Regions from separate parts of the Ferrovibrio xuzhouensis genome, predicted to be linked through region 3. Evidence: predicted binding sites of a transcription regulator. Region 3 holds the regulator's gene; each other region holds the start of a gene.
The links. The regulator PhoB, encoded in region 3, activates phosphate uptake and scavenging genes when phosphate is short. The targets are predictions, from matches to a motif close to TNTCATAAAACTGTCA.

Region 1 (7,706 bases), on a different contig from region 3:
TGCCTTCATCATCCGCGAGCTGTTTCCCGCCCGCGAGGCCGGTTTCCGCGTCAGCATCACCATTTCCGCCACCATGGCCGGCATGGCGCTCGGCGGCTGGCTGTCGGGTGCCATCTATGATGCGACCGGCAGCTACCAGGCTGCCATCATCAACGGCGTGGCGTGGAACATCTGCAATGCCGCCATCGCCGTCTGGCTGCTGTGGCGCGAACTGCGGCGGCAGCCGCAGGCCGGGACCGCCGCGGCCATCTGATTCCTCTACCGGCTGCGATGGCGCAGCGCCTCGACCAGCAGGGCGAAGGCCGGTGACGATCTGGTGGGCCGGATCGACGCCCGCAAGCAGGCGACGCGCAATACGGACGACAGCCATGCTGCCGTTGCCGACGGATCAGTCGGCCGGCGTGCAGAGGTCCATCTGTCCGCTTTCCGGGTCGATCAGCCATTCGCGATGCCGGACCAGGCCGGTGCCGGCATCGCCGGGACCGCCGCGGATCATCGGAAAGAAATCGCGGCTGTCATAGGGGTAGGTGGGGAAGGTCTGGCCGGCCAGTGCCAGGCTGGCTTCGCCATCGCTGGTCAGCGGCAGGTAGAGGCGGCGGGTCTCGGCGGTGGTTTCCGGATCAAGACGGAACAGGCTTTCGACATAGACCGGCCGCTGCGTCTCGCGCATCAGCCGGTACAGCCGCTCCAGCAGGTCGCGGTAATTCACGCCGGCCAGCTCGTCGAGCCAGCGGCCGGTGAAATCCTCGCCGTACCGGCTGGCGATCGCGGTGCCGACCAGGCGGTAGTGGATGCGCGGCACCGGTCCCACCAGCTCGACCAGCAGCAGATGCGGCAGCACATGGCGCGGCATGTCCAGCGGATCGACATCCTGGCGCGATGGCGGAACCGGTCCGGCGCGGCGACTGTCCCAGTAGCGGTAAAGATCCGCCAGCACCGGATCGTGCTGTATTCTCTCGGGCAGCATCGGCGAAGGTCCCTCTCTCGGCGGAGGGTCATAACACACGGCTCGCTAGAATAACATATAGAAACTGTTCAAATAGCGGTTTTCCGCGACGGCGGCCGGCTCACGCCAGGCCGGTATTGCCCTTGCCCGGCAGCAGCGACCGCGCGGCCCGTTCGTCGGCGCGCAGCCGCGTCGCGGTCAGCTCGCCACACTGCTCGAGGATCGGGTAGGCCACCGCGGTCAGGTGGCTGTTGATGCGCTTGAGGTCGCGGATCACGTCGAGGTGGATCGCGCTGGTCTCGATGGTTTCGGTGCGGCCCTCGCGGATGCGCTGGTAATGGTTCTCGGCGGCCTGCTGCTCGGCCGCGCGCAAGGAGGCCTTCTCCTGCAGCAGCTGGCGCGCCAGCTTGACGTCGCCGGCCATGAACAGGTTGCAGGCCATCTGCAGGTTGGTGGCGACGCGGCGGTGGATGCCGGTCAGCTCGGCCAGGCCCTCGCTGCTGAAGGCGAGCTTGTTCTTGATCTTCTTCTGCGCCAGCTCCATCAGGTTCTTGTCGATGATGTCGCCGATGTGTTCGAGATTGGTGGTGAAGGTCAGCACGTCGACATAGCGGCGGCTCTCGCCCTCGTCGAGTTCATGCTTCGACAGCTCGGTCAGATACAGCTTGATCGCCTCGTGCAGGCGGTCGACGTCGTCGTCGCTGTGTTCGACCGCCTTGGCCAGCTTGGCGTCGTCACGGGTAAACACCGTCATCGTTTCGTCGAGCATGCGGCTGACGATATCGCTCATGCGCAAGGTCTCGCGCGCCGCCGCCGCCAGCGCCACTCCGGGCGTGTCCAGCGCCGCCTTGTCGAGATAGCGCGGCCGCGCGGCGAGATCGGTCACCGGCGGATCGGGCAGCAGGCGGCGGGTCAGCGCGTCGAGCGGACGCACCAGCGGCAGGAATACCGCGGCCAGCGCGATGTTGAAGGCGGTATGGGCATTGACCACGAGCCGTGCGCCGTCGTCGCCGAACACCGACAGCCAGCCGGGCAGCTGGTGCAGGAAAGGCAGTACGGCCAGCGTGCCGATCACCCGTGCGATCAGGTTGGCGAGCTGGGCGCGGCGCGCCGCCGGCGGCTGGCCGGAGGCTGCGACCAGCGGCGAGATCGCGGTGCCGATATTGGCGCCGACCACGAGTGCCACGGCGAGCGCGCCATCGATGGTGCCGGCACGCGCCAGCGAGGCGGCGATCAGCACGGTGGCGAGGCTCGCGTGGCTCAGCCAGGTCAGCAGCGCGAAGATCAGCACGGCGAGCAGGGGCGCGCGCTCCAGCGGCTGCAGCAGGGCGGCGAGTTCCGGCGCATCGCGCATCGGCGCCGAGGCATTGATGATCATCTCGAGCGCCAGCAGCATCAGGCCGAGCCCGATCAGCAGGCGGCCGCCATGGCGCGGCAGGCCGCCCTCGGCAGCGAAGAAGCCGGTCACGCCGAGGATGATGCAGGCCGGCCCGAGCCAGTGCAGGTCGAGCGACAGGTACTGCGCGCTGATCGAGGTGCCGATGCCGGCGCCGAGCAGCACGGCGATGGCGGCAGGACCGAAGATCAGGCCGCGGCCGGCGAACGAGGCGACGATCATGCCGGTCGCCGTGCTCGACTGCAGCAGGGCGGTCACCCCGATGCCGGCGGCGAAGGCGCGGAAACGGTTCTGCATGGCGCGGCCGAGCAGGCGGCGCAGCTGGGCGCCGAAGGCGCGGGTCATGCCGGTGCGCACCATGCGCACGCCCCACAGCAGCAGGGCGACGCCGGCGACGAGATTGAGCAGAAGGTCGGTCGCACCCTGGGTCATTCGGCGGCCCCCCGGCAGCGGTGCGCACGGGATGCGGGGGGCGCGCCTGCGTCGCGGATGTCGGGGTCGTCGTCGCAGAGGAGGAACAGCATGGCCGGAAGCCCCGGGATTCTGAATGTTACAGAATCATTACACCTATATGACAGTGGCCCCAAGTGTTTTATGGGTGATTTTCCGGCGCCTCTCTGAAATGGCCCATTACCTGCACAGACTGCCATAACGCTGCACAGCTTCTGCCGCATTAAATGAACACTTATCGGGAAAAGGGGTTCGGAATTCGGCTGTTAAGCCATGGCTGGTCAGCCAACGGCCCATCTCGCCGAGCGCTCATGGCGGTTCGGGATCAGCGGCCCTGTATCAAGTATGGGAGAGCACTCCGGCCTGGCAGCGCATCAGATGGGGGCCTTGGCCTGCTATCGGCCGTCCCCTTAAGCGTCCCAGATTTCCCGAAATGATGTCCCGAACGCATATCGACGCCCCGGATCGACATCCGGGGTATTGGGCTTTCAGTATTTTGGCGAACAGGCAATCCAACGCGTCCCCCCGTGTTGCCTACGCCCTGCTCTGTTCAGCCAGTTCGCGGAAGGCCTGGGCGGCCGGCGACAGGTCGTAGCCCTTCTTGGTGTAGAGCAGGAAGCTGCGCAGCATCACCGGGTTGGCGATATCGACAAAGACGGTGCCGAACAGCCGGCCGAAGGGCTCCGCATAACCTGGTGCCGCGGTGACGCCCATGCCCTGGCCGACCAGCGCCAGAGCGGTCGGCAGGTAGCGGACCTGGGTGGTGCGCGGCAGATGCACCGACATGCCGGCCCAGACCGTACGTTCGAGATGGCCGCTGAAGGTGTCGGAATAGAGGATCCAGTCGGCATCGGCGACATCGGCCCAGTCGATCTGCGCGCGCTGTGCCAGTGGACTGCTGGCCGGGCAGACGCACTGCATGCGCTCCTGCCACAGCAGGTCCGATTGCACGGTATCCGGTGCCGGCCGCTCCGGGCCGATGCCGATTTCCGCTTCGCCCTGGCGTACGGTTTCGACCACGCGGTCGGCGGTGGTGTCGGTCACCGTCACGGCGATCTGCGGATACAGGGATCGGTATCGCGCCAGCACCGGCGGCAGCCAGGAGCAGGCCAGCATCTGCGGCACGGCCAGCCGCAGGGTACCGCGGCGCAGGGCGCGCAGATCGGCAGCGCCATCCACCACCTCACGCAAATCCCCCAGCATGCGTTCGGCGATCGGCAGCAGCTGGCGCCCGGTTTCGGTGAGCTGTGCCCGGCGTTTCACCCGGTCGAACAGCGCCAGGCCGAATTCGGTTTCCAGCTGGCGCACCAGCATGCTGACCGCCGACTGGGTCAGGAGCATGCGGCGGGCGGCCAGGGTGAAGCTGCCGGTCTGGGCGACGTCGCAGAAGGCCCGCAGCTGCCGGAGGGTGATATTCATAAGATTACCTTATGAAAACAGAAGTAGAATTCATTTGTATGATACGTCTACCGCTCTGACAATGCCAGTCAGGATGGCGTCGACACGAGGCGACGCCGTGGCGGGGGATGGCATGCATATTGCTGTAATCGGTACCGGTATTGTGGGCGCCTGTGCGGCGGCCTGGTTACAGCGGGATGGCCATCAGGTGACATTCATTGATCCCCGCGAGGCGGGCGAGGCCTGCTCCTTCGGCAATGCCGGCTCGCTGTCGCCAAGTGCCTGCCTGCCGGTCGGCATGCCCGGGATGTGGAAGAAGGTGCCGAAGTGGCTGCTCGACCCCGAGGGGCCACTGACCATCCGGCCGGCGCATCTGCCGGCAGTACTGCCCTGGCTGGTGCGATTCCTGCGCGCGTCGACAAGAGAAGAGGTCACCCGTATTGCCACGGCGATGCGCGGACTGCTGCAGCCGGTCTTCGAGGCTTATGAGCCGCTGCTGCAGCGCGCCGGCGCCACCGGTCTCGTGCGGCGCAGCGGCTGTCTCTATGTCTATTCGTCGCGGCAGGCCGCCGACCAGTGGAAATGGGGCATGGACCTGCGCCGCAGTCTCGGCGTCGAGCTACGCGACGTCGACAGCGATGAACTCGCCGAGATGGAGCCGGACCTGAAGGGCCGTTTCCGCTTCGGCCATTATGCGCCCGACAACGGCTCGGCTGCCGATCCATCCGCGCTCGTGAAGGCGCTCTACGCCCAGGCTTTGCGCGATGGCGCCAGCCATCTGCGCCAGAGCGTGACGGGCTTTGACAAAAAGGGCGGCACGGTTTCCGCCCTGCGCCTCGACAATGGCGAGAGCCTGCCGGTGGATGGCGTGGTGATCGCCGCCGGCGCGTGGTCGGCTGCACTGGCCGCCAGGGTCGGCGCGCGCGTGCCGCTGGAATCGCAGCGCGGCTACCATGTCACCGTGGCCAGCTCGAATCTCCAGCTCGGCCGCACCGTGATGGCCACGGAATACAACATGATGGTCAATCCGATGGCGATGGGCCTGCGGCTTGCCGGCACCGTCGAGCTGGCCGGCCTGAAGGAGCCGCCCCGCTATGCCCGTGCCGAGGCGCTGCTGAAGAAGGGGCGGGAACTGTTTCCCCATCTCGATACCAGCAGCACCAGCCTGTGGATGGGCCATCGCCCCTGCCTGCCCGACAGCATGCCGGTGATCGGCCGTGCGCCGCGGGCGGAGAATGCCTGGCTCGGCTTCGGGCACGGCCATGTCGGCATGTGCGGCGGCGCCAGCACGGGCCGCGAGATCGCCAACCTGGTCGCCGGGCGGCCGCCGGAAATCGACCTGACGCCATTCCGGCCAGACCGGTTCAGCTAGGGGAGGGCGGATTGAACGGCACGGCATCCTGGTCGATCGGCATTGATGTGGGCGGCACCTATGTGGATGTCGTCGCCGTCGCCGACGCCGGCCATGCCCAGCGCCGCAAGATTCCCCGCAGCGATGCCGACCCCGCCATCTCGGTGCTGTCCGCCATCGACGAGGCCCTGAAGGCCTCGGGCATTGTGCCATCCTCAGTCGGCCGCATCATCCACGGCTCGACCCTGGTCACCAATCTGCTGCTTGAACAGACAGCGCCATCAGTGGCCGTCATCACCAATCGCGGTTTCGGCGATGTGCTGACGGTCGGCCGCCAGAATCGGGCAGCGCTCTATACCCTGACGCCGGAACCGCAGGTGCCGGCTGCACTGTTTCCGCGCGCCCTGCGCTTCGAGATCGGCGGCCGCCGCGATGCTGCCGGCCGGGAGACCGAGCCGCTTGATGCGGCCGAGCTGGCCGATGTCGCCCGCCGCATTGTCGCCAACGGTGCCGAGGCCGTGGCGGTCTGCCTGCTGCATGCTACCCGTGACCCGGCGCATGAGCTTGCGGTCGGGGCCGCCTTGACGGCGACCGGTCACGATCTTGCGGTTTCGCTGTCGCATCAGGTCGATGTGGCGCCGGGAGAATTCGAACGTTTCCTCGCCACGGCACTCGATGCCTATGCCAAACCGTCGACACGCCGCTACCTCGATGCGCTGGGTGCCGGTCTGCGCGACCGTGGCCTGCCTGAGCCGGCGATTGTCACATCCGATGCGTCGCTGCACCTGCCGGCCGATGCTGCTGCGGCGCCTTTGCGGCTGGCACTCGCCGGCCCGGCTGCGGCGATGAGCGGCTTCCGGCTGCACCGCATGACGGACGACGGAAGTGTGGCCTGCATCTCGGTGGAGACGGGCGGCACCAGCACGGATCTCGGCTTGATCGGACCCGACGGCATCATCTGTGGCCGGCAGGTTGCGATCGGCGGGCTGTCGGTCAGCCTGCGGGCGGCGGATATCCTGTCGGTGCCGGTGGGCGGCGGCAGCATTGTGCAGGTGAACCGTGCCGGCGCCCTGCGGCTGGGGCCGCAATCGATGGGCAGCCTGCCCGGACCGGCTGCCTATGGCCGCGGCGGCAGAGTGCCGACCCTGACGGATGCGCTGATGGTGCTTGGCCGCCTGCCGACGCAATTGGCCGGCGGCTTGTCGCTCGACATGGTCGCGGCGCGCGCGGTGATGGCCGGCGTTGCAGGGGAGCTGGGCTGCGACATCATCGCGGCGGCGCAGGCCGTGGTGGCGACCGCAGCGACGATGATCGCGGAAGGCATCAAGGCCCATGCCTATCATCATGGCGTTGATCCGACCGCTGCCCGGCTGATCGCCGGCGGCGGCGGCGGGGCGCAGCATGCCGCCGAGGTGGCGGATCTTCTGGGCAGCACGCAGGTGACGATCCTGCCCGATGCCGCGGTTGTTTCGGCGCTGGGCTGTCTTGCGGCCGCGCAGATGAATGCAGAAGAGCGCGCGCTCGACATTGCCATCAGCGCGACAGACTGGCCGGCGCTGATGGCCGTAGTGCAGGCGGTGGCCGGCCATGCCGGTGCAACGGCGGCCATCGAATGGTCGGTCGAGGCGGTCTATCAGGGCCAGTCGGCCGCGCTGGAGATTCCGTTCGATCCGCGGCGTGACGATGTCTCGGCGCTGGCCCAGAGGTTCGATCAGGCACATGCCCGTGTGCGCGGCCATGCCTTTGACCGACCCCGCCAGTTGCTGCGCCTGCGCGGCCAATGGGTAATCCAGGCTGCCATGCTGCAGTCGCCGCTGCCGGCCGGGGCTTCCCTGCCGGCCGGAGCGGCCGAACGGCCGGGACCGGATGCCGTCTTCACCGAGACGACCAGCATCTGGATCCCGGCCGGGTGGACCTGCCGTGAGACAAAGGACGGCCTTGAGCTGCAGCGTGAGGCGCGGGGCAGGGCAGCCATCCACCATCTGGAGGGCGCGGCATGACGGTAACGCGCCTGCAAGCCGCGCTGGTGCCACGGGTCGAGCCGCTGCGGCTGTCGCTGCAGGCGGCGTCCGACCGCATGCAGGACAGTCTGATCGGCGGCGCCTATTCGGCCATCGCGCGCGAGGCCGGCGACGGCGCCGCGGCGCTGTTCCTGCCCGATGGCC
Region 2 (7,706 bases), on a different contig from region 3:
CATCATCGCCATCCCCGGCAATCATGACGGCCGCGACAGCATGCGCGCCGCCTTTGCGTCGGAAGGCTATCTGCCGGACAGCGGCTTCCTGCAGTTCGCCATCGATGACGACTATCCGCTGCGGCTGGTCGGCCTCGATACCGTGATCCCCGGCGAAGGCGGCGGCGAGCTTTGCGCCGCGCGGCTTGACTGGCTCGATGCCACACTGATACAGAAGCCCGACGCACCGACCCTGGTGATGATGCATCATCCGCCGTTTGTGACCGGCATCGGCCATATGGACCGGATCGGGCTGAAAGGCCGTGAAGCGTTCACCGCGATCATGGCGCGGCATCCGCAGGTGCAGCTGATCCTCTGCGGCCACCTGCACCGCACCATCCGCGCCGATATCGGCGGCCGGCCGGCCCTGACCTGCCCGAGCCCGGCGCACCAGGTGGCGCTCGACATCGACGAGAGCGCGCCGAGCTGCTTCCGCATGGAGCCGCCGGGTTTCATGCTGCACTGGTGGCACGACAATCGCCTCGTCACCCATACGGCGGTGATCGGCGACTACGACGGTCCCTATCCGTTTTTCGATCCCGCGGGCCGGCTGATCGACTGAAGCTCAGTCCTCCAGCGCGTCCTTCCAGAACGGCGCGGTCTTCGCATAGATATTCCAGGCATCGCCGAGATGGGCGAGCTGCATTTCCTGGCGGCCGATGAACCAGCCGGCGATGGCCGCTGCGGCCGGATCGCCGGCCGGCGCCGCCAGCACGTCGCGCATCAGCATGTTGCCGACCGCAGCGTCGTTCAACGCGCCGAGGCAGTCCTGCAGCTGCGCCAGCGCGCCATGGAAGCGCCGCACCGATTTGCGGCCGAACAGCGGGCGGAAGAATTCCACCGCATAGCGCAGCTTCTTGGCCTGGATGCGCAGCACATGCAGGGATTCGGCATCCAGCTCGTCATGACGTTTGCCGAGCTTCCGCACCTTGCGGGCGCGCCGCTGCAGCAGCGCGGCGGCAAAGCGCCGCGCCGGCTGGGTCGCCGCCTCGCGCAGCGCCGTATCCCAGGAATCCGTCACCGCCTGTGGCAGTTTCAGCAGCAGATCCTCGAAACCGAGCCGCAGCCGCAGGCAGCGCGGCGAGCGCAGCGCGGCATCGAGTGCCACCTGGGCCGCCTCGCGGCGATCCTCCAGCACGGTGGCGAGATGGCGCAGGCCCTTGGGGTCGGGCAGCTTCGCACTCAGCGGCACCAGGGTTTCGGCCAGGAATACGTCGATATCGCGCTTGCGGCCGAGCGGGCCGTTCAGCCAGCGCAGCTCGGCGATCAGCGGGTCGGTCAGCGCGGCCGGCAGCGCCGGCGCAAACAGGCTGAGCGCCGAGCGCAGGCGACGCAATGCCACGCGCATCTGGTGCACCCCCTCGATGTCGCGGTTGCGCAGTACCGGCAGCATGTTGCCGTCGAACTGCAGCAGGCAGTGCCGCACGATGGCGCAGAACATGGCAAGCGTGTCGGCATCCCCGGGCAGGTCGAAGGGGATCGGGCCGGCACGCAGCGGCGGCGGCTCGACGATGCCAAGCGCGGCGACGGCCGAGATCAGCGGCGGGGCGCCGCTCCAGGCCAGCGGCAGGTCGTCGGCCAGCGCCAGCGCGAGTGCAATGGCGGCATCGGCGGGGCCCTGCAGCAGGATCTCGCCGCAGTCGGCGGTCTCGTCGCCTCTGGTCAGTCGCTGGTGAACCAGTCGCAGCTCCAGCCCGTCGGCAAGCAGCCGGCCGGTGATTTCCGCCTGGCCCTCGGCGAGGATCGTCCTGCTGTCGTCGAGCGGCGGTGCATCCTTCAGCGGCAGGCCGGCGACCGGAAGGGTTTCGTGGCGCTGTGTCGCGGCATCCGCGACACCAAGGCAGAGCCAGCCGGCGGCGGCGAAGGCACGGCCGGCGGTATCTTCAACGGTCAGGGCAGGACGTGAAACGGCGCTCCGCTGTCCGGACAGGGCGGCCAGGCGCGGATGGCGCCGGGCACGGCGCAGGCTGCCGGGCGGGATCGCCAGATGCAGCAAAGCGGGGGGAACGCTCATGGCCGCGCACTCTACCGGACCCCCGGAAAATAAGTCAAATAACTCAGGGTTTTACTATTATTACAGTTTCGCGACAGCACGCCCTGCGGCCCGTTCCGGCGCTCCCGTCACGGCCCTTGGCGCGGCCGGCCCGCCAGAACCGCCCGGACCCGCAGCGACCGGCAGCCTGACCGGATCGCCAGCCAGACAGGCGGTTTTCGCATTTTGTCATCGGACGCCCTAATTCCGCCCTTTTTGCCGGCTTGAATACCCCCATCGAACAACAGGCAGTCAGTTCAGCAGGCCTGTTCGGGCCGTCCGGCACCCCCCTCCTATTCCCCCCAGGAGCCGCCGGGCGGCCCCCTCCTGCCTCCCCCGGTCCACCCGGACCAGCCGACCACACTCGCAGGCATCGCCGACCGATGCCTCGCCCGCCGCCAGAGTCCTGCTCCGGCGCCCGCCTGCCTTTTGCCTCATGCCGGCCCCGGCCGGCAGCACGGCCGGACGGGCAGCCGGCAAGAACGAGCAAATCGCGAGAGACCCATGGCCCAGAAACCCCGCAAGACCCCCACCAAGCCCGCGCCTGCCAAGGCCGCCATCCCCAAGCCGGCACCCAAAGCAGCGCCGGCCGAGGCCGGCAGCATCCCGGGTCCCACACGCCGCAGCGGCAGCAGCCGGCCGAAGCTGGTGGTGCGCAATGCGACACCGAAGGACATGGCGGCGATCCGCGCGCTGACCGCCAAGGTCTATGCTGCACTCGGCAGCAACGGCGCCTATTCCATCGCCCAGCTGCGCGGCCACCAGCATCATTTCCCCGACGGCCAGTTCGTCGCCGTCTATGAAGACGCCATCGTCGGCTATTGCGCCACCTTCCGCATCGGCGGCCGGCTCGCCCTGCAGCCGCATGACTGGGTCAGCATCACCGGTCGCGGCTATGCCTCGCGCCACGATCCGGAAGGCGACTATCTCTACGGCATGGAAATCTGCGTCGACCCGGATTACCGCGGCCTGCGCATCGGCCAGCGGCTATACAACGCGCGCAAGCAGCTGTGCCAGCATCTGCGGCTCAAGGGCATCGTGTTCGGCGGCCGCATGCCGGGCCTGAGTAGGCGCTGGAACCAGGTGCGTTCACCCGAGCGCTATGTCGAACTCGCCCGCGAGGGCCGCCTGCGCGACCAGGTGATCAGCTTCCAGCTGCGCAACGGCTTCGAGCCGATCGGCGTGCTGCGCGACTACCTGACCTCCGACCATGAATCGCGCGGCTTCGCCACCCATATGCTGTGGCGCAACCCGCAGGTCGGCGAGGAAGACCATGTCGCCGCCAGTCCCAACCTGCGCCAGCAGAATACCGTGCGGGTCGCCTGCGTGCAGTACCAGCAGCGCGCCATCGCTGCGTTCGACGACTTTGCCCGCCAGGTCGAGTATTTCGTCGATGCCGTGGCCGACTACAAGGCCGACTTCGTGGTTTTCCCGGAACTCTTCACGCTGCAATTGCTGTCGATCGAGAACAAGCGCGCCCCGGCCGCCGAGGCGATCGCCGCCCTGACCGACTATACCGACCGCATCCGCACGTTGTTCAGCGAACTGGCGGTCAGCTACAACATCAACATCATCGGCGGCTCGCATCCGACCCGCGATGCGACGGATGGCCGCGTCTACAACATCTGTTATGTCTGCCTGCGCGACGGTTCGGTGCACGAGCAGCGCAAGATCCATCCGACGCCGAACGAGCGTTACTGGTGGAACATCACCGGCGGCGACACCATGAACGCCATCGAGACCGACTGCGGCCCGATCGGCGTGATGATCTGCTATGACGCGGAATTCCCCGAACTTGGCCGCCACCTGACCGACCAGGGCGCGCAGATCCTGTTCATCCCCTTCTGCACCGACGAGCGGCAGAGCTGGCTGCGGGTGCGCTATTGCGCCCAGGCACGCGCCGTCGAGAACCAGTGCTATGTCGCCATGGCCGGCAATGTCGGCAACCTGCCCGATGTCGAGAACATGGACATCCAGTATGCCCAGAGCTGCGTGCTGACACCCTGCGACTTTCCCTTCGCCCGCGACGGCATCGCCGCCGACACCACGCCGAATGTCGAGATGGTGGCGATTGCCGACCTGCAGCTCGACAGCCTGGCCAATGCGCGCCAGTCAGGCACCGTGCAGAACCTGAAGGACCGCCGCTTCGATCTCTACAGCGTCACCTGGAAAGACCCAACCGAAGCCTAATCGGCTTTTCTGCCCGGCAGCAGTTCGCCGATCGCTTCGGCCAGCGCCGCCTTGCGCACCGGCTTGTGCAGCACCTTCGTCCTGCCGGCATGCCGGGTGCCGCGCAGCGCGTCATCACTGAGCGAGCCGGACATGAACAGCACCGGCAGGCCCGGCCGCAGCTCGACCGCCTTGTCGGCCAGTGCAACGCCGCCCATGCCGCCTGGCATCATCATGTCGGTCAGCATCAGGTCGACCGACACCGGCCGCTGCAGGATCGTCAGTGCCTCCGGGCCGCTGGCCGCCGCCAGCACGGCGTAGCCGAGCGTCTTCAGCAGGGCCACGGTCATGGTCCGCACATCGGGATTGTCCTCGACGCAAAGCACGCAGCGCCGCGTTGTGACGCTTTCCACGCCGGCCGCAGCCGCCACCGGCAGCAGCAGACGGAATTCGGTGCCATCGCCGGGCTCGCTGTCGACATCGATCATGCCGCCCGACTGCTGCACGAAACCGTAGACCATCGACAGACCGAGCCCGCTGCCCTTGCCGATGTCCTTGGTGGTGAAAAAGGGCTCGAAGATGCGCGCCTTCACATCGGGCGGCATGCCGGTGCCGGTGTCGCGGATGCCGATCGTCACATAGCTGCCGGGCGGTATCGTACGGTCGCCCGACGGCCGCGGTTCATAGACCACCTGCAAAGCGGTGGTGATGGTCAGCCGACCTTCGCTGTCCATGGCGTCCCGGGCATTCAGCGCAATGTTGAGCACGGCATTTTCGAGCTGGCTGGCATCCGCCTCGACCGCCGGCAAACCGTCGGCCAGATGGGTTTCGACCTGCACGGTCTCGCCAAGGCTGCGCTGCATCATCTCCTGCATGCCGGTCAGCAGTGCGTTGACGTCGATCCGGCTCGGCTTCAGCTTCTGCCGCCGGCTGAAGGCGAGTAGCCGCTGGGTCAGTTCGGCGCCGCGCACGGCATTGCGCAGGGCCTGCTGCGCCAGCCGGCGGCTGTCAGCGTCCTGCAGGCGGTCCTCCAGCAGTTCCAGGTTGCCGACGATCACCGCCAACAGGTTGTTGAAGTCATGCGCCACGCCGCCGGTGAGCTGGCCGATGGCTTCCATCTTCTGGGCCTGGCGCAACTGGTCCTGCAGTTCCTCGGTCTGCCGCAGCGCCGTCATGTCGCGGGTGACGTTGACATAACCGGTCAGCTCGCCGGCTTCGTTGTGGATCGCCGTGATCTCGACATTGACCCAGAAGCGGTGGCCGTCCTTGTGGCGGCGCCATTCCGCATTGGTGTAGCGGCCGGTTTCGCGGGCGGTGCGCAGGGTCTCGTCCGGCAGACCGGCCTGGCGCTCGGCATCGGGATAATAATGGTCGCGGGACCGGCCGATCGCCTCTTCCGGCGTATAGCCGGTCAGGTTCTGGGCGCCGGCATTCCAGGTCAGCACCTTGCCTTCGGCATCCAGCATGAAGATCGCGTAATCCTGGATCGAGTCGACCAGCAGGCGGAAACGCGCCTCGCTGTCGCGCATGCCGGCCTCGCTGGCGCGGCGCTGGGACAGGTCATGGATCACGCCGACGAAGACGCTGGTCTTGTCCTGGCGGTATTCGCCGACCGCGAGTTCAAAGGGAAACACGCTGCCGTCCTTGCGGCGCCCCAGCACCTCGCGGCCGATGCCGATGATGCGCTTCTCGCCGGTGCCGCGATAACGGTGCAGGTAACCGTCATGCCCGCTGCGATAGGGTTCCGGCATCAGCACGTTGACATTGCGGCCGATCACCTCGTCCGGGCGATAGCCGAACAGCTTCTCGCAGGCCGGATTGAACAGCGCGATGCGGCCGGCCTCGTCGATCATGATCAGGCCGTCGATGGCGGTATCGACCAGCAGGCGGAAGCGCTGCTCGCTGTCGCGCTGGGCCGCCTCGCTGTCGCGCCATGACGACTGGTCGTGGATCACGCCGATGAACATGTGGCGGCCATCGCGCTCGAAGGCGCCCACGGCGAGCTGGAAGGGGAATTCGCTGCCGTCCTTGCGGCGGCCACGCACCTCGCGGCCGATGCCGATGATGCGCTTCTCGCCGGTCTTCAGGTGATGCTGCAGATAGCCGTCATGCTCGCTGTGATACGGCTCCGGCATCAGCATGGTGACGTTCTGGCCGATCACCTCGTCCGGGCGATAGCCGAACAGCTTCTCGCAGGCCGGGTTGAACAGCGCCACATGGCCGGTCTCGTCGATCAGGATGAATCCGTCGATCGCCGTGTCGATGATTGCCCGGAGCAGATGGTCGCTGAGCATTCCGTTTCTTTCTGGATAAAATGTTCAATCCCAGATTGCCGTACTATACGGGTGTTGTATACTGTAGATGCTATATGCTGGCTGGCCGGATACAACGCCAAATTCTGAACGGATCCCTGTGACAGCTGCCGCAACCATTCTGATCATCGATGACAATGCCGATCTGGGCATGGTGCTGCGCGCCCATCTGCAGGGCGCCGGCTACCGGCCGCTGGTGGTCGACGGCGCCCGGGCCGGTCTCGCGCTGATCGAGGCGGGCGAGATCGACCTGGTGATCACCGACATCCTGATGCCCGAGGTGGACGGCATCGAACTGGTGCGCAGCGTCAAGCGGCGCTGGCCCGACCTGCCGGTGATCGCCATGTCGGGCGGCGGCCAGATCGCCGCCCGCGACCTGCTCGACATGATCGGCCAGCTCGGCGCCGACCATGTGCTGCAGAAACCGGTACGACGCAGCGACCTGCTGGCGGCCGTCGAGGCCCAGCTGCTGAAGCGCCGGCCGGCCTGACACGGAGCGTCAAGCAGCCGCCGACCGGATCAGGTCGGCAGCCTTCTCTGCAATCATGATGGTCGGTGCATTGGTGTTGCCGCCGACCAGGCCCGGCATCACCGAGGCATCGGCCACCCACAGATGCTCCAGCCCGCGCAGGCGGAGCTGCGGATCGACCACCGCCTGTGCATCGTCGACGGCACCCATGCGGCAGCTGCCGACCGGGTGATAGATGGTATCGGCGCGGCTGCGGATCTGCTTCAGCAGGCCGTCGTCATCCTCGATGCCGTCGAGATACAGCTCGCGCGGCCGTTCCGCCATGAAGGCCTGTGCCCGCAGGATGCGGCGGCCGAGCTTCACGCCTTTCAGCAGCAGGTCGATGTCGTCGGGATGGCTGAAGAATTGCGGGTCGATCTTCGGCGGCAGCAGCGGATCGGCGCCGTGCAGGCCGACGGTGCCGCGGCTTTTCGGCCGCAGCACGCAGGTATGCAGGCTGTAGCCGTGGCCGAGATGGGTCTTGCGCGCATGGTCGTCGACCAGCGCGACGACGAAGTGGAGCTGCAGGTCGGGCCGCGGCAGTGAAGGGTCGCTGCGCAGGAAGCCGCCGGCCTCGGCATAGTTGCTAGTCAGCATGCCGCGCCGGTCGCGGCGCCAGCGGCCGATCTCGCGCAGCAGCCGCAGG
Region 3 (7,706 bases):
AACTCGACTACATCCCGATGCCGGAGTCGGTGGTCAAGATGGTCGAAGGCACCTGGGCCGAGCAGATCAAGAACAAGTAAGCGTACCGTCTGGCACGGGCAGGGAAGGCCGGGTTCGCCCGGTCTTCCGTCTGCCCGGGTCAGCCGCCCGAAGCAGCGACAAGATACAAAGTTAGGGGCGGCCGGTTGCCGCGGAACGATCGACAGGCGGTCAAGCGATGGACGGTCAAATGCCTTACTGGCAAATGGATCACTGGCAGATGCGTAACCGGAACACCCGCGGACCGCTGTCAGGCGCCGCCCGGACTGATAAGCTAGGGGGCGGAGAATGACCGACATGGCTGTATCGACCCCCGTTGCGGCAAACGACCGCGCCAGCGCGTCGCGCTGGTTCACCCCGTCCGACAAACTGTTCCACGGCCTGACCCTGGCCGCGGCCCTGCTGGTGCTGGTGCTGCTCGGCGGCGTCATCGTCGCCCTGATCGAGGGCGCCTGGCCGGCCTTTGCGAAATTCGGCCTCGGTTTCCTGGTCACCGAGTCCTGGAACCCGGTGACCGAGAAGTTCGGCGCCCTGGCGCCGATCTACGGCACCCTGGTGACGAGCTTCATCGCCATGCTGATCGGCGTGCCGATCAGCATCGGCATCGCCATCTTCCTGACCGAAATCTGCCCGATGTGGCTGCGCCGCCCGATCGGCATCGCCATCGAACTGCTGGCCGGCATCCCCAGCATCATCTACGGCATCTGGGGCCTGTTCGTCTTCGCGCCCTTCATGCAGCAGCATGTGCAGCCGGCGCTGATCGCGATCTTCGGCCATATCCCGCTGCTGTCGGACCTGTTCTCCGGCCCGCCCTACGGCATCGGCATTCTGACCTCCAGCCTGATCCTCGCCATCATGGTGCTGCCCTTCATCACCGCGATCACGCGCGACGTCTTCGAGACGGTGCCGCCGGTCCTGAAAGAGGCAGCTTACGGCCTCGGCTGCACCACCTGGGAAGTCGCCCGCAACGTCATGCTGCCCTATACGCGGGTCGGCGTGGTCGGCGGCATCATGCTCGGTCTTGGCCGCGCGCTTGGCGAGACCATGGCGGTCACCTTCGTGATCGGCAATGCGCATCATATCAATGCCTCGATCCTCGGGCCGGGCACGACGATCTCGGCCACCATTGCCAACGAATTCACCGAGGCGGTCGGCGACATGTACACCTCGTCGCTGGTGGCGCTCGGTTTCATCCTGTTCGTCATCACCTTCATTGTGCTGGCGGCAGCGCGAATCATGCTGCTGCGCATGAACGTGAAGGGGGGCTGACGTCATGATCGACCTTTACACCCGCCGCCGCCTGCGCAGTCGCGCCGTCGTTGCTCTGTCGATTTTCGCCGCCGCGGTCGGTATCTTCGTGCTGGTGCTGATCCTTGGCACCCTGCTGTATGAGGGCTTTGGCGGCCTGTCGTTCGATGTCTTCACCGAGATGACGCCGCCGCCCGGCGCGGCCGGCGGCCTGCGCAATGCCATTGTCGGCAGCCTGCTGATGACGGGGATCGGCGTGGCGATCGGCACGCCGGTCGGCATTCTCGGTGGTACCTATCTGGCCGAATATGGCCGGTCCACCAAGCTCGCGATGGTGGTGCGGTTCATCAACGACGTGCTGCTCAGCGCGCCGTCGATCATCATCGGCCTGTTCGTCTACGAGGTGATGGTGATCCGCATGGGCCACTTCTCGGCCTGGGCCGGAGCCGTGGCGCTGGCGATCATCGTCATCCCGGTGGTGCTGCGCACCACCGAGGACATGCTGAACCTGGTGCCGAACGGCCTGCGCGAGGCGGCCACCGCACTGGGTGCGCCGCGCTACTTCGTGATCCGCCGGGTTGCCTATCGTGCCGCCCGCAACGGCGTGCTGACCGGCATCCTGCTGGCAGTGGCCCGGGTCAGCGGCGAGACCGCACCGCTGCTGTTCACCGCGCTGAACAACCAGTTCTACAGCAACGACCTCAATGCACCGATGGCCAATCTTCCGGTCGTCATTTTCCAGTTCGCCCTCAGTCCCTACAAGGAATGGCAGCAGCTGGCTTGGGTTGGCGCCCTGGTCATCACGCTTGCCATTCTCGCTCTCAACATCGGTGCCCGCGCTTTGGCAGGAAGGCAGCCCAGCAAATGATCGTCGCAACCGCAGAACGTCCCGTGACCGTTACCGATATGCAGAAGCCGAAGGTCTCGATCGAGAATCTGGCGTTCTTCTACGGCGATACCAAGGCGCTGAAGGATATCACTCTGCCGCTGCATGACCGCAAGGTCACGGCCTTCATCGGCCCGTCGGGCTGCGGCAAGTCGACCCTGCTGCGCATTCTCAACCGCATCTACGAGATGTACCCGAAGCAGCGTGCCGAGGGTCGCGTCATGGTCGACGGCGAGAACATCCTCGACGCGCGCCAGGACATCAACCTGCTGCGCGCCAAGATCGGCATGGTGTTCCAGAAGCCAACGCCGTTCCCGATGTCGATCTACGAGAACATCGCCTTCGGCGTGCGGCTCTACGAGCGCATCTCGAAGGAAGAGATGGACGAGCGCGTCGAAAGCGCGCTGCGCCGCGCCGCGCTCTGGGAAGAGGTGAAGAACAAGCTGCATACCTCCGGCCTCGGCCTGTCCGGCGGCCAGCAGCAGCGCCTGTGCATCGCCCGCACCGTGGCGGTGCGGCCGGAAATCATCCTGCTCGACGAGCCCTGCTCGGCGCTCGATCCGATCTCGACCGCCAAGATCGAGGAACTGATCGATGAGCTGAAGAACGACTACACCATCGCCATCGTCACCCACAACATGCAGCAGGCGGCCCGGACCTCGGATTTCACCGCCTTCATGTATCTGGGTGAGTTGATCGAATACGGCGAGACCAAGCGGCTTTTCACGCATCCCGAGAAGCAGCAGACCCAGGACTACATCACCGGCCGCTTCGGCTGAGCTGAGCGAGGATCGACCGATGCCGACACAACATATCGTCCAGAGCTACGACGAAGAGCTGAAGAAGCTGTCGACCCTGATCGTCCAGATGGGCGGCATCGCCGAATCGCAACTGGCCGGCGCCGTCGAGGCGGTGGTCAAGCGCGACAGCGACCTCGCCGGCGAGATCGTGCAGAGCGACGCCAAGATCGACGCCATCCGCAACCAGGTCGACGATCTGGCGATCGAGCTGCTGGCCCGCCGCCAGCCGATGGCCAACGACCTGCGGTTGATCGTCTCGGCGCTGCGCATTTCCTCGGAAATCGAACGCATCGGCGACTATGCCGCCAATGTGGCGAAACGCAGCGTCGCGCTCAACCAGGCGCCGATGGTGCGCCCGGTGCATGCGGTGCCGCGCATGGCGGCCATGGTGCAGGCCCTGATCAAGGACGTGCTCGACGCCTATATCACCGGCGACGCCGCCAAGGCCGATGCGGTGCGCGACCGCGACGAGGAAGTCGACGAGCTGTATACCAGCCTGTTCCGCGAGCTGCTGACCTACATGATGGAGGATCCGCGCTCGATCACCGCCTGCACGCATCTGCTGTTCATCGCCAAGAACATCGAGCGCATCGGCGACCACGCCACCAATGTGGCCGAGCTGATCCACTACACGGTGAAGGGCGAGATGCCGGCCGAGGACCGTCCGAAAGGTGACGACACCGCCTATGCGATCGTGGCGGCACCGGGAGGCAAGCAATGAATGTTGCCGTCAAGCCGCGCGTCCTCGTGATCGAGGACGAGGCGGCCCTGCTGGCGCTGCTGCGCTATAATCTCGAGAAGGAAAACTACATCGTCGACGAGGCGATGGACGGCGAGCAGGCCCTGCTCAAGGTGGCCGAGCATCTGCCCGACCTGATCCTGCTCGACTGGATGCTGCCGCGGCTGTCCGGCCTCGAGGTCTGCCGTCAGCTGCGCCGCGATCCCAATGCGCGCAACGTGCCGATCATCATGCTGACGGCGCGTGGCGAGGAAGCCGACCGCGTGCGTGGTCTCGATGCCGGCGCCGACGACTATATCGCCAAGCCGTTCAGCCCGGGCGAACTGCTGGCCCGCATCCGTGCCGTGCTGCGTCGCATCCGGCCGGCGCTGGCCGAAGAGGTGCTGACCTACGGCGGCCTGGTGATGGACATCGCCACCCACAAGGTCACCCGCAACGGCCGCGACGTGCATCTCGGCCCGACCGAATTCCGCCTGCTGCGGTATTTCCTCGAGCATCCCGGCCGCGTGCTGTCGCGCGACCAGCTGCTCGATGCGGTCTGGGGCCGCGACATCTATGTCGAGCAGCGCACCGTCGACGTGCATATCCGCCGCCTGCGCAAGGCGCTGAACGGCGCCGGCGAGAACGACATCATCCGCACCGTGCGCTCGGCCGGCTATGCGCTGGAATTGACCCCGGCCGGCGCGCTGACCAACGCCTGAGCCGCCGGCCCGGCAAGCCATGAAAAAAGCCGGCCGCGGAAACGCGGCCGGCTTTGTCGTGAGTGATGCTTGGCAGGTCCGCGCGCTCAGCGCTTGCTGATCTGCTTTTTCATCGCCGCCAGCAGGGCATCGACCTTGCCGCCATTGTTCTGGATCACCGATTCGAACTGCTGACGCTGGGTGAAGGCCATCGACACGCCCTCGACGATCACATCGGTCAGCAGCGGCTTGCCATTCTTGTCATGCAGCTTCCATTCGACGCGGATCGGCGGCCCGTCCTGCCGGTTGATCTGCGAGTCGACCAGCATGTCGTTGCCGGCCGGGCGGCTGCCATCGCGCACGGTCATGGTCTCGCCGTTATACTGCGACAGCAACTGGGCATAGACCTTGACCAGGTAATCCTCGAACAGCTTGCCGTATTCCTGCTTCTGGCTGTCGTTCAGGCTGCGGCTGTAGCGGCCGAGGCAGAAGCGGCCGACCGCGTCGAGGTCGAGGTAATTGGTCAGCAGGTCGCGCACCAGGTCTTCGCGCTTCTCGGCAGTCAGTTTGCGGTCGCTCAGCGCGCTGAGGGTCTGGCCGCCGACCTTGCGGATGAAGTCGTCCGGCGTGGCCCCGTCGGCGCGGGCGGGCAGGGCGGCGAGGCCGGCCACCAGGGCGAGGCAGAGCGCGGCGAAACCGGCAAGGAGGGGGCGACGGGCAGGCAGATGCGAAAACATGGGGATCCAGTCTGGCAAGCGGGGGCGGTAGAAGGCAGCGACACACGGACAAGACAGGTAAGATATGGATAGGCAAGACTTTTTGGGCAAGGTGCGAAACCCGGCCGGCGCAGAAAATACCGCGCCGGCGGCTGTCAGACCATGATTCTTTTGCGGCTGGCCACCATCATCACAGCAAAGGGACGGTCTTTGGGCTCTATACAAATACATAAAGATATGTTTATATAATTCACAGAATGAGCCCGAATCCCGCCCTGACCCTCGATACCCTGATGGCTGCCCTGCGGGCGGCCGCCGAGCCGACCCGGCTGCGGCTGCTGGCGCTCTGCGCCCAGGCGGAACTGACGGTCACCGAGCTTACCCAGATCCTCGGCCAGAGCCAGCCCCGTGTCTCGCGGCACTTGAAGTTGCTCTGCGAGGCCGGCCTGCTCGAGCGCGTCCCCGAGGGCACCTGGGCCTTCTACCGCGTCGGCGACCGGCTGGCCGGGGCGCCGCTGGTGCATGCGCTGTCCGGCCTGCTGCCGGCCGAGGATGCGACGCTGGCCCGCGACGGCGAACGGCTGGTTGCCGTCAAGCGCAGCCGCGCCGAGACGGCCGAACAGTATTTCCGCGACAATGCCGCGCAATGGTCGGCGATCCGTTCGCTGCATGTCGACGAAACCCAGGTCGAAACCGTCGTGGCACGGCTGATCGCCGAAGGCCCGGCCGGCGACCTGCTCGATATCGGCACCGGCACCGGCCGGCTGCTCGAGGTGCTGGCGCCGCAGACCACGCGCGGCATCGGCGTCGATCTCAGCCGCGACATGCTGAGCGTCGCGCGCACCAACCTGGAACGCGCCGGCATCCGCCATTGCCAGGTCCGCCAGGCCGACATGTATGCCCTGCCGCTCGATGCTGCCAGCGTCGATGCCGCGGTGATCCACCAGGTGCTGCATTTCGCCGACCAGCCGCAGAAAGTCATCCTGGAGGCCGCCCGCGTGGTGCGGCCCGGCGGCCAGATCGTCATCGTCGATTTCGCGCCGCATGATCTCGAAGACCTGCGCGCCCGCCATGCCCACCGCCGGCTTGGCTTTGCCGATGCCGAGCTGCGCGTGTGGTGCGAGGCCGCCGGCCTGCAGCCCGATCCGGTGATCGCGCTGCCCGGCCAGCCGCTGACCGTGCATATCTGGCGCGCCCGCAAGCCGGGCGCCGCCATCGCCGCCCTGACCCGTTCCGACAAGAGTGCCGCCGCATGACCGCCCTGCCAGACGCCACTGCCTATGCCGCCCGCCGCCCGGGCCCGCTGAAGGTCTCCTTCGAGTTCTTCCCGCCGAAGAGCGCCGAGATGGAGGAGAGCCTGTGGCGCAGCGTCACCCGCCTCGCGCCGCTGGCGCCGCGCTTCGTCTCGGTCACCTACGGCGCCGGCGGCTCGACCCGCGAGCGCACCCATAACACCGTGGTGCGCATCCTGAACGAGACCGGGCTGAAGCCGGCCGCCCACCTGACCTGCGTCGGCGCGGCCAGGGCCGAAGTCGATGACGTCGCCCAGCATTACTGGGCGGCCGGCATCCGCCATATCGTTGCGCTCCGCGGCGATGCGCCGGAAGGCAGCGGCGGTTTCGTCGCCCATCCCGAGGGCTATGCCAATTCCACCGACCTGATCGCCGGCCTGAAGAAGATCGGCGATTTCGAGATCAGCGTCGGCTGCTACCCGGAAGGCCATCCGGACAGCGGCTCGCCGCGTACCGAACTCGAACACCTGAAACGCAAGGTCGATGCCGGCGCCACGCGCTGCATCACCCAGTATTTCTTCGACACCGACGTCTATTTCCGCTTTCTCGACCGCGCCCGTTCGGCTGGCATCACCGTGCCGATCGTGCCGGGCATCCTGCCGGTGACCAACTTCAGGCAGGTGGTCAAATTCTCGGCGGCCTGCGGCGCTGGCGTGCCGACCTGGCTGGCCGATGTGTTCGAGGGGCTGGACGACGACCCCGATACCCGGCGCATGGTCGCTGCCCATGTCGCCGCCGAGCAATGCCGCCGCCTGCAGGCCGCCGGCATCGACGAGTTCCATTTCTACACGCTGAACCGCGCGGATCTGACCTATGCGATCTGCCATGTGCTCGGCGTGCGCCCCAAGCCGGTCATCGCCGGCGAGGCGGCCGCGTAAGGAGTGACGCCATGACCGACCAGACACAGAACGACTCGGCGGCGCGCAAGGCGCGCCGTGCCGCGCTCTATGCCGCGGCGAAGGATCATATCCTCGTGCTCGACGGCGCCATGGGCACCATGCTGCAGCGGCGCAAGCTGGTCGAGGCGGACTACCGCGGCGACCGCTTCAAGGGCGCCAACAGCGACCTGAAGGGTAACCACGACATCCTCAATATCACCCGGCCGGACGTGATCCGCGACGTGCATCGCGAGTATCTCGAGGCCGGCGCCGACATCATCGAGACCAACACCTTCAGCGGCACCTGGATCAGCCAGTCGGACTATCATCTCGAGGCTGCCGTGCATGATATCAACCTGCAGGGTGCGAAGCTCGCCCGCGAGGCGGCCGACGAATACACCGCGAAGGACCCGTCGAAGCCGCGCTTC
Region 4 (7,706 bases), on a different contig from region 3:
GCCGCAGCCGGCGCTGGCGCTCGGCGCCTTCGAGGTCGGCGTGCTGGAACTGACCGGCGCCTATGCCGCCTTTGCCAATGGCGGCTATGCCGTGCAGCCCTATGGCGTGCTGGAAATCCACGACCGGCAGGGCAACCTGCTGTACCAGCGCACCGGCGACGGCCGCGTCGCGCGCATGATCAACGATGATGCGCTTGGCGAGATCAACGACCTGCTGCGCGCGGTCACCGAGACCGGCACCGGCCGCGCCGCCCGGCTCGACCGCCCCTCGGCCGGCAAGACCGGCACCACCTCGGATTACCGCGACGCCTGGTATATCGGCTATACGCCCGATCTGGTCACTGGCGTCTGGGTCGGCAACGACGATAATACGCCGATGAAAAAAGTCACCGGCAGCGGCCTGCCGGCACAGATCTGGCACGGCTTCATGGCCGCCACCCTCAAGGGCCAGCCGGTCAGCGCCCTGCCCGCGCCGCCCAGCCGCGGCCTCAGCCTCGACAACCTGTGGGACCGCATCGGCCGGCTGTTCGGCGGCGGCGCCAGGAATGAGGCGCCGACGCAGGTGCCTATACCGCAGGCCGCACCGGTGCCGCAGGCCGCACCAGTGCCGCAGGCCGCACCGGTCAGCAACTATGCCCCCTCGCCGTCTGCCAGCGAACCGACCATGGTCTGGCAGACCGGCCCGCAGCCAGTCCGATAACCGCCATGCGCCGCCGCTTCGCTGTGCTGGTGACCGGCCTGCTGATCCTTGGCAGGATCGCCGCCGTGCAGGCCGCGGAAACCACCCCCAGCCAACAGGTGCGCTTTGCCGGCGCCGGCGGCATCGCGCTGGCGGGCACGCTCGCCCTGCCCATGGACACCACAAAGCCGGTGCCTGCCGTGCTGCTGCTGCAGGGCAGCGGGCCGACCGACCGCGACGGCAACCAGCCGCCGGCCCTGCGCACCGACCTGCTGCGCCAGATCGCCGACCTGCTGGCCGCCCGTGGCATCGCCTCGCTGCGCTACGACAAGCGCGGCATGTATGCCAATGCCGCCAGCCTGCCGGCCGACCAGAAAGACTATGCCGAATTCTTCCGCTGGGAGAATTTCGTCGGCGATGCACTGGCCGCCGAGGCCTTCCTCGCCGGGCAGGCGAGCGTCGATGCCCGCCGCATCGCCCTGCTCGGCCATTCCGAGGGCGGCCTGATCGCCCTGGTCGCCGCCCAGACCCTGCAGCAGCAGGGCCGGCCGCCGGCCGCGCTGGTGCTGGCGGCCACGCCGGGCCGGCGGATCGACCAGCTGATCCGCGACCAGATCACCCGCAGCCTGAAGGCCGACAAGACCACCGACAAGCAGCGGCGATTCTTCCTCTCGGCCAATGATCGCGTGATCAAGGCGATCCGCATGACCGGCAAGGTGCCTGATTCCGTGCCGCCGGCATTGCAGCCGCTCTATCCGTTCTATATCGGGCCGTTCATGCAGGCGCAGTTCGCGGTCGATCCGGCGGCGCTGGCCCGCGACTTTGCCGGCCCGGTGCTGATCCTGCAGGGCGCCAGCGATGTCCAGGTGTCGCCCGAGAAGGATGCACTGGCGCTCGATCATGCGCTGCTGCAGCGCGGTCGTGACGACCATGCGGTGTTCATCGTACCGGGCGTCAGCCACAACCTGAAGCCGGTCGATACCGACAGCGAACCGGGCTTCGAGGGACCGGTCAGCGACGCCATCCGCGACCGGCTGGCCGAATGGCTGCAGGCCCGTCTGCAGGCCGGCGGCTAACCCTCGCCGGCCGCGCGGTTGACGATCAGCAGGAACGACAGCAGCGTCGCCACGCCGCAGGCCGCAACGCTGTAGCTGAGCGGCAGGGCCGTCGCATTCAGCGCATGGCCGACACCGATGCCGACCAGCGCCGCCACCGTCATCTGCACGAAGCCCATCAGCGAGGCGGCACTGCCCGCCATCTGCGGAAACGGCTGCAAGGCACCGGCCTGGCCCTGGGGCATGGTCAGGCCGACCCCGGCCGAGAACAGCATCATCGGTCCCACCAGGCTGAACCAGTGCCAGGATTGCCCGGCCGCCCAGGCCCAGGTCTGCAGCGCCGCCATCAGCAGGCCGCCACCAGCGCAGAGAGCGGCGCCGAGCCCGAGCATGGCATTGACGCCGAGCCGGTAGGTCAGGCGCGTGCCGAGGAAGCCGCCGCCGACATAACCGATCACCATCAGCGTGAAGCAGTAGCCATAGGCGAGCGGGCCAACGCCGAAGACACGGCTGAGCGTAAACGCCGAGCCGGAGATGAAGGCGAACAGCCCGGCATAGGAAAACGCCACGCAGAGCACGAAGCCGCGATAGCGCGCATGTCCCGCCAGTGTCGCGAAATTGCGCAGCATCGGCCGGATGCGGGTGGCAGTCGGGTCAGGCCGCCGGTTGCTTTCCGCCAGCAGCAGCAGCACGCAGAGGCCGAGCAGCAGGCCAAGCACCGCCATCACCAGGAAATTGCTCTGCCAGCCAAAGCGGCTGAAGAACCAGCCACCGAAGATCGGTGCCACCGCCGGGGTGACGCCGAGCGTCATCGCCATCATCGACAGCGCACGTGCCGCGGCCGCGCCCTCGAACAGGTCGCGGGCCATGGCACGGCCCAGCACCACGCCCGAACAGGCGCCCAGCGCCTGCACGAAACGCCAGGCAATCAGCATGCCGATGCTGGTCGAGAAGGCACAGCCGACCGAGGCCAGCGTGAAGATGGCGATGCCGGCCAGCAGCACCGGGCGGCGGCCGAAGCGGTCGGAGGCCGGGCCATAGATCAGCTGGGTGACGGCAAAGCCGGCGAGAAAGGCACTGAGCGTCAGTTGTACCGCGGCAGCATCGGTCTGGAACACCGCCGTCAGGCCGGGCAGCGACGGCAGGTACATGTCCGTGCTGAGCGGGCCGAGCGCGGTGATGAAACCGAGCAGGATGATCAGCGCGGTCGAGTCGCGGGACAGCGGGCGCATCGCGGCCCGCTCAGCCGTGCAGGTGCAGGGCGGCGCCGTGGCGGCGCAGCCACAGCTGGGCCGCCCGCAGGTCGGTCTCGCCGCCCAGCAGCTGGGCGCAGAGCCGCCAGAAGGCGCCGCTGTGGTCCATGTGGCGCAGATGGGCCACCTCGTGGGCGATCAGGTAGCGGGTGACCAGCGGCGGCGCCATCAGCAGCCGCCACGAGAAGGACAGGTTGCCGTGCGAGGAGCAGCTGCCCCAGCGGCTCTGGGTGTCGCGGACGGTGACCCGGCGCACCACCACCCCGAGGCCGGCGGCCATATCCCGCGCTGCAGCACCGAATTCGTCCCGGGCCCGCCGCTTGAGCCAGTCACGCAGCCGGCGAGGCAGGTGTTCGGCCTGGCCGCTGATATGGATTTCGCCGTTTTCCAGCCAGACTCCGCCCCGCAGGTCCGGCCGGTGGCGAATCGTATGGGCAATGCCCTGCAGGGGCAGCGAGGCCCCGTCCTCCCAGACCTGGACGGCCGGACGCTCGTCCTGACGGGCGAGAATCCAGTCGGCCTGTTCGACCACAAACCGCTGGCCGGACCGCAGGCTGGCGCGGACCGGCAGGACCAGGACCACGGCGCCGTCGCGGGGCATGACGCGCAGCAACATGCGGCGGGCCCGCGAGTCGCGCCTGACCTGGAACGGAAAGCTGCGGCCACCGAGCGACAGGCTGTCGGGGCCGATTTCGACCGATGCGGAAATCTGCTTGGCCAAAGACTGGTCCTTGTCATATAACCGTAACATAAACGCCGCATGACTGTCGTCATACGAACCATAAAAAAGTCGCTCTCCACGACTCGGGTGGATTCTTTAGCATTGGAGACAGCAATATGAAATCGACAGGGAAACTCGCGCGCACCGCGCTCGCGATGCTGGCCGCTTCGGCCGTTTGCGCGGTGTCCAGCGGGGCACTCGCGGCCGACCGGACCGAAATCCAGTGGTGGCACGCGATGGGCGGCCGCCTGGGCGAGCTGGTCAAGGAAATCGCCGACAACTTCAACAAAGGTCAGGACAAGTACACGGTGGTTGCCGTCAACAAGGGCAACTACTCCGAGACCCTGACCGCCGCCATGGCCGCCTACCGGGCCGGCAAGGGCCCGACCATCGTGCAGGTCTTCGAGGTCGGCACCGCGACCATGATGGCCGCCAAGGGCGCCATCGTTCCGGTCTACAAGGTGATGCACGATGCCGGCTACAAGTTCGACCCGGCTACCTACATCCAGTCGGTGACCGGCTACTACACGACGACGGACGGCCAGATGCTGTCCTTCCCGTTCAACTCGTCGACCCCGGTCATGTACTACAACAAGGACGCGTTCAAGAAAGCCGGTCTTGATCCCGAGAATCCGCCCAAGACCTGGGAAGAGATGGCCGTCGCCCTGCCGAAGCTGAAGGCTTCGGGCGTTGCCTGCCCGCTGACCACCGGCTGGCAGAGCTGGGTGCAGCTCGAGAATTTCTCGGCCCTGCACAACGTGCCGTTCGCCACCAAGTCGAATGGCTTTGGCGGCATCGACACCCAGCTGGTCTTCAACGGTCCGCTGCAGGTCCGCCATATCGGCAACCTTGCCAAATGGGCCAAGGAAGGCCTGTTCGTCTATGGCGGCCGCAAGGATGAGTCTGCGGCCAAGTTCGTCTCGGGCGAATGCGCCATCTTCATGCAGAGCTCGGCCGGTTACGCCACAGTCAAGACCCAGGCCAAGTTCAACTGGGGCATTGGCATGCTGCCGTATTATGCCGATGTGAAGGGCGCGCCGCAGAATTCGATCATCGGCGGTGCCTCCCTGTGGGTGCTGGCGAAGCACAGCGCGGCCGAATACAAGGGCGCCGCGGCGTTCTTCGATTATCTCTCGGCGCCTGAGACCCAGAGCTGGTGGCACAAGAACAGCGGCTACCTGCCGATCACCCCGGCGGCCTACGAGCTGACCAAGGTGTCGGGTTTCTATGCCGCCAATCCGGGCACCGACACCTCGGTCAAGCAGATGACCCTGCATACCCCGACCGAGAATTCGAAGGGCCTGCGGCTCGGCAACTTCGTGCAGATCCGCGATGCGATCGACGAGGAGCTCGAGGGCGTCTGGGCGGGCAAGAAGACCGCCAAGGAAGCACTTGATACCGCCGTCGAACGCGGCAACAAGCTGCTGCGCCAGTTCGAGCGCGACAACAAGCGTTAATCTGCTGTAACAGGGGGGAAGCCCGCATCTTGACTTGCCGGATGCGGGCTTCTTCTATGGCGCGATATGGAAAAACGAGTCGTCTTCAATAACAGGGTCCTGCCCTATCTGCTGGTCGCCCCGCAGATCGCCATCACCCTGATCTTCTTCATCTGGCCGGCCAGCCAGGTGATCATCCAGTCGCTGCTGCGCGAGGACGCCTTCGGCACGGTGTCGCATTTCGTCGGCCTGGAAAATTTCCAGATCGTGCTGACCGACGAATATTACCTGCATTCAATCATCACCACGGCGATCTTCAGTGTTCTGGTGGCCGGCCTCGGCCTCGGCCTGTCACTGCTGCTGGCAGTGACCGCCGACCGCATCGTGCGCGGCGCCACCGCCTACAAGTCCCTGATCATCTGGCCATACGCGGTGGCCCCGGCCGTCGCTGGCGCGCTCTGGGGCTTCATCTTCCTGCCCGGTCCCGGCGTGCTGGCCTATTTCCTCGCCCGCATCGGCGTGGACTGGAACTACCTGCTCAACGGCACCCAGGCGATGATCGTCGTCGTTCTGGCGGCAACCTGGAAGCAGATCTCCTACAATTTCCTGTTCTTCCTGGCCGGCCTGCAGTCGATCCCGAAATCGCTGATCGAGGCGGCGGCCATCGACGGCGCCAGCCCGACGCGCCGCTTCTGGACCATCATCCTGCCGCTGCTGACGCCGACCCTGTTCTTCCTGATCGTCGTCAACATGACCTACGCCTTCTTCGAGACCTTCGGCGTCATCCATGCCACCACTCGCGGCGGCCCGGCCAAGGCGACCGAAATCCTGGTCTACAAGGTCTGGTATGACGGCTTCGAGGCCCAGGACCTGGGCGGATCGGCGGCCCAGTCGGCGATCCTGATGGCCATCGTGATCGTGCTGACCGTCATGCAGTTCCGCTACATCGAGCGCCGGGTGCATTACTGATGATCGAACGCCGCCCCGTCGCCGATTTTTTCAGCCACGCGATCATGCTGGTATCGATCGCCATCGTCGTCTTTCCGATCTACCTGGCGGTCGTCGCGGCCTCGCATACCCTGCAGGACGTGATGCAGGCGCCGATGCCGCTGCTGCCCGGCGACCTGCTGTTCCACAATCTGGCCGCCGCCCTGTTCAACGGGCCGGAAAACGTCATGGCGGGCGGCAGTTCGCCGGCCCTGATGCTGATGGTGAACAGCATCATCATGTCGCTGGCCATCGCCATCGGCAAGATCGCCATCTCGCTGCTGTCGGCCTTTGCTATCGTCTATTTCCGCTTCCCGCTGCGGATGTTCTTCTTCTGGATGATTTTTATCACCCTGATGCTGCCGGTCGAGGTGCGCATCCTGCCGACCTACAAGATCGTCGCCGACCTGGGCATGCTCGACAGTTACGGCGGCCTGGTGCTGCCGCTGATCGCTTCGGCAACGGCGACCTTCTTCTTCCGCCAGTTCTTCATGACGGTACCGGACGAAATGATCGAGGCCGCCCGCATCGACGGCGCCGGGCCGTTGCGTTTCCTGTGGGACATCCTGATCCCGCTCAGCCGCACCAACATCGCGGCCCTGTTCGTCATCCTGTTCATCTACGGCTGGAACCAGTATCTCTGGCCGCTGATGGTATCGACGGACGTTCGCTATCAGACCATCGTGCTGGCGCTTGGCCGCATGATGCTGGCGCCGGAGGCGGCCTACGAATGGCCGATCATCATGTCGACCGCCGTGCTAGCCCTGCTGCCGCCGATTCTGGTCGTGGTGCTGATGCAGCGCTGGTTCGTCAAAGGCCTTGTAGAGACGGAAAAATAGTCATGGCAAAAGTTACGCTGCAGGGCGTCAAGAAAAATTACGGGCCGGTCAGGGCGATCCATGGCATCGACATGGAAATCGCGGACGGCGAGTTCATCGTCATCGTCGGTCCGTCGGGTTGCGGCAAGTCGACCCTGCTGCGCATGATCGCCGGTCTCGAGGCGATCACCGAGGGCACCGTGTCGATCGGCGACCGCGTGGTCAACCAGATCGAGCCGGCCGATCGCGACATCGCCATGGTGTTCCAGAATTACGCGCTCTATCCGCATATGAGCGTCTACGAGAACATGTCCTACGGCCTGCGCATCCGCGGCAAGAGCAAGGCCGAGATCGAGCAGCGCGTGCAACGCGCCGCCGAAATCCTGCAGCTGCAGCCCTATCTGCAGCGCCGGCCGCGCGAACTGTCGGGCGGCCAGCGCCAGCGCGTCGCCATGGGCCGGGCCATCGTGCGCGAACCCAGCGTGTTCCTGTTCGACGAACCGCTGTCCAACCTGGATGCCAAGCTGCGCGTGCAGATGCGCCTCGAGATCAAGCGGCTGCACCAGCAGCTCGGCGTGACCTCGATCTACGTCACCCACGACCAGGTCGAGGCGATGACGCTGGCCGACCGGTTGGTGGTGATGAACCAGGGCCGCGCCGACCAGATCGGCACCCCGCAGGACGTTTACAACCGCCCGGCCACCACCTACGTCGGCGGCTTCATCGGGTCACCCGCGATGAATTTCATCGCCTGCCG

Region 1: a site for PhoB is predicted at 2,904-2,919, ahead of ACFOOQ_RS07440 (Na/Pi cotransporter family protein). Genes of this name have one in related genera too.
Region 2: a site for PhoB is predicted at 2,114-2,129, ahead of ACFOOQ_RS07700 (CHAD domain-containing protein). Genes of this name have one in related genera too.
Region 4: a site for PhoB is predicted at 3,720-3,735, ahead of ugpB (sn-glycerol-3-phosphate ABC transporter substrate-binding protein UgpB). Genes of this name have one in related genera too.

The regions. Positions count from the first base shown of each region.
Region 1 covers NZ_JBHRYJ010000001.1:1,499,480-1,507,185, reverse strand. The annotation lists gene ACFOOQ_RS07450 (MFS transporter) at 1-253, shown strand, start outside; gene ACFOOQ_RS07445 (PAS domain-containing protein) at 389-967, opposite strand; gene ACFOOQ_RS07440 (Na/Pi cotransporter family protein) at 1,068-2,774, opposite strand; gene ACFOOQ_RS07435 (LysR family transcriptional regulator) at 3,327-4,211, opposite strand; gene ACFOOQ_RS07430 (NAD(P)/FAD-dependent oxidoreductase) at 4,105-5,562, shown strand; gene ACFOOQ_RS07425 (hydantoinase/oxoprolinase family protein) at 5,574-7,541, shown strand; gene ACFOOQ_RS07420 (hydantoinase B/oxoprolinase family protein) at 7,538-7,706, shown strand, end outside.
Region 2 covers NZ_JBHRYJ010000001.1:1,558,926-1,566,631, forward strand. The annotation lists gene ACFOOQ_RS07695 (phosphodiesterase) at 1-601, shown strand, start outside; gene ACFOOQ_RS07700 (CHAD domain-containing protein) at 605-2,053, opposite strand; gene ACFOOQ_RS07705 (GNAT family N-acetyltransferase) at 2,576-4,261, shown strand; gene ACFOOQ_RS07710 (PAS domain S-box protein) at 4,258-6,534, opposite strand; gene ACFOOQ_RS07715 (response regulator) at 6,653-7,042, shown strand; gene ACFOOQ_RS07720 (GMC family oxidoreductase) at 7,052-7,706, opposite strand, start outside.
Region 3 covers NZ_JBHRYJ010000009.1:80,927-88,632, reverse strand. The annotation lists gene pstS (phosphate ABC transporter substrate-binding protein PstS) at 1-80, shown strand, start outside; gene pstC (phosphate ABC transporter permease subunit PstC) at 337-1,308, shown strand; gene pstA (phosphate ABC transporter permease PstA) at 1,313-2,155, shown strand; gene pstB (phosphate ABC transporter ATP-binding protein PstB) at 2,179-2,952, shown strand; gene phoU (phosphate signaling complex protein PhoU) at 2,972-3,694, shown strand; gene phoB (phosphate regulon transcriptional regulator PhoB) at 3,691-4,413, shown strand; gene ACFOOQ_RS23140 (MlaC/ttg2D family ABC transporter substrate-binding protein) at 4,500-5,129, opposite strand; gene ACFOOQ_RS23135 (ArsR/SmtB family transcription factor) at 5,366-6,364, shown strand; gene metF (methylenetetrahydrofolate reductase [NAD(P)H]) at 6,361-7,278, shown strand; gene ACFOOQ_RS23310 (homocysteine S-methyltransferase family protein) at 7,290-7,706, shown strand, end outside.
Region 4 covers NZ_JBHRYJ010000001.1:464,262-471,967, forward strand. The annotation lists gene ACFOOQ_RS02195 (transglycosylase domain-containing protein) at 1-700, shown strand, start outside; gene ACFOOQ_RS02200 (alpha/beta hydrolase family protein) at 706-1,755, shown strand; gene ACFOOQ_RS02205 (multidrug effflux MFS transporter) at 1,752-2,966, opposite strand; gene ACFOOQ_RS02210 (M48 family metallopeptidase) at 2,977-3,708, opposite strand; gene ugpB (sn-glycerol-3-phosphate ABC transporter substrate-binding protein UgpB) at 3,825-5,165, shown strand; gene ugpA (sn-glycerol-3-phosphate ABC transporter permease UgpA) at 5,232-6,113, shown strand; gene ugpE (sn-glycerol-3-phosphate ABC transporter permease UgpE) at 6,113-6,970, shown strand; gene ACFOOQ_RS02230 (sn-glycerol-3-phosphate import ATP-binding protein UgpC) at 6,973-7,706, shown strand, end outside.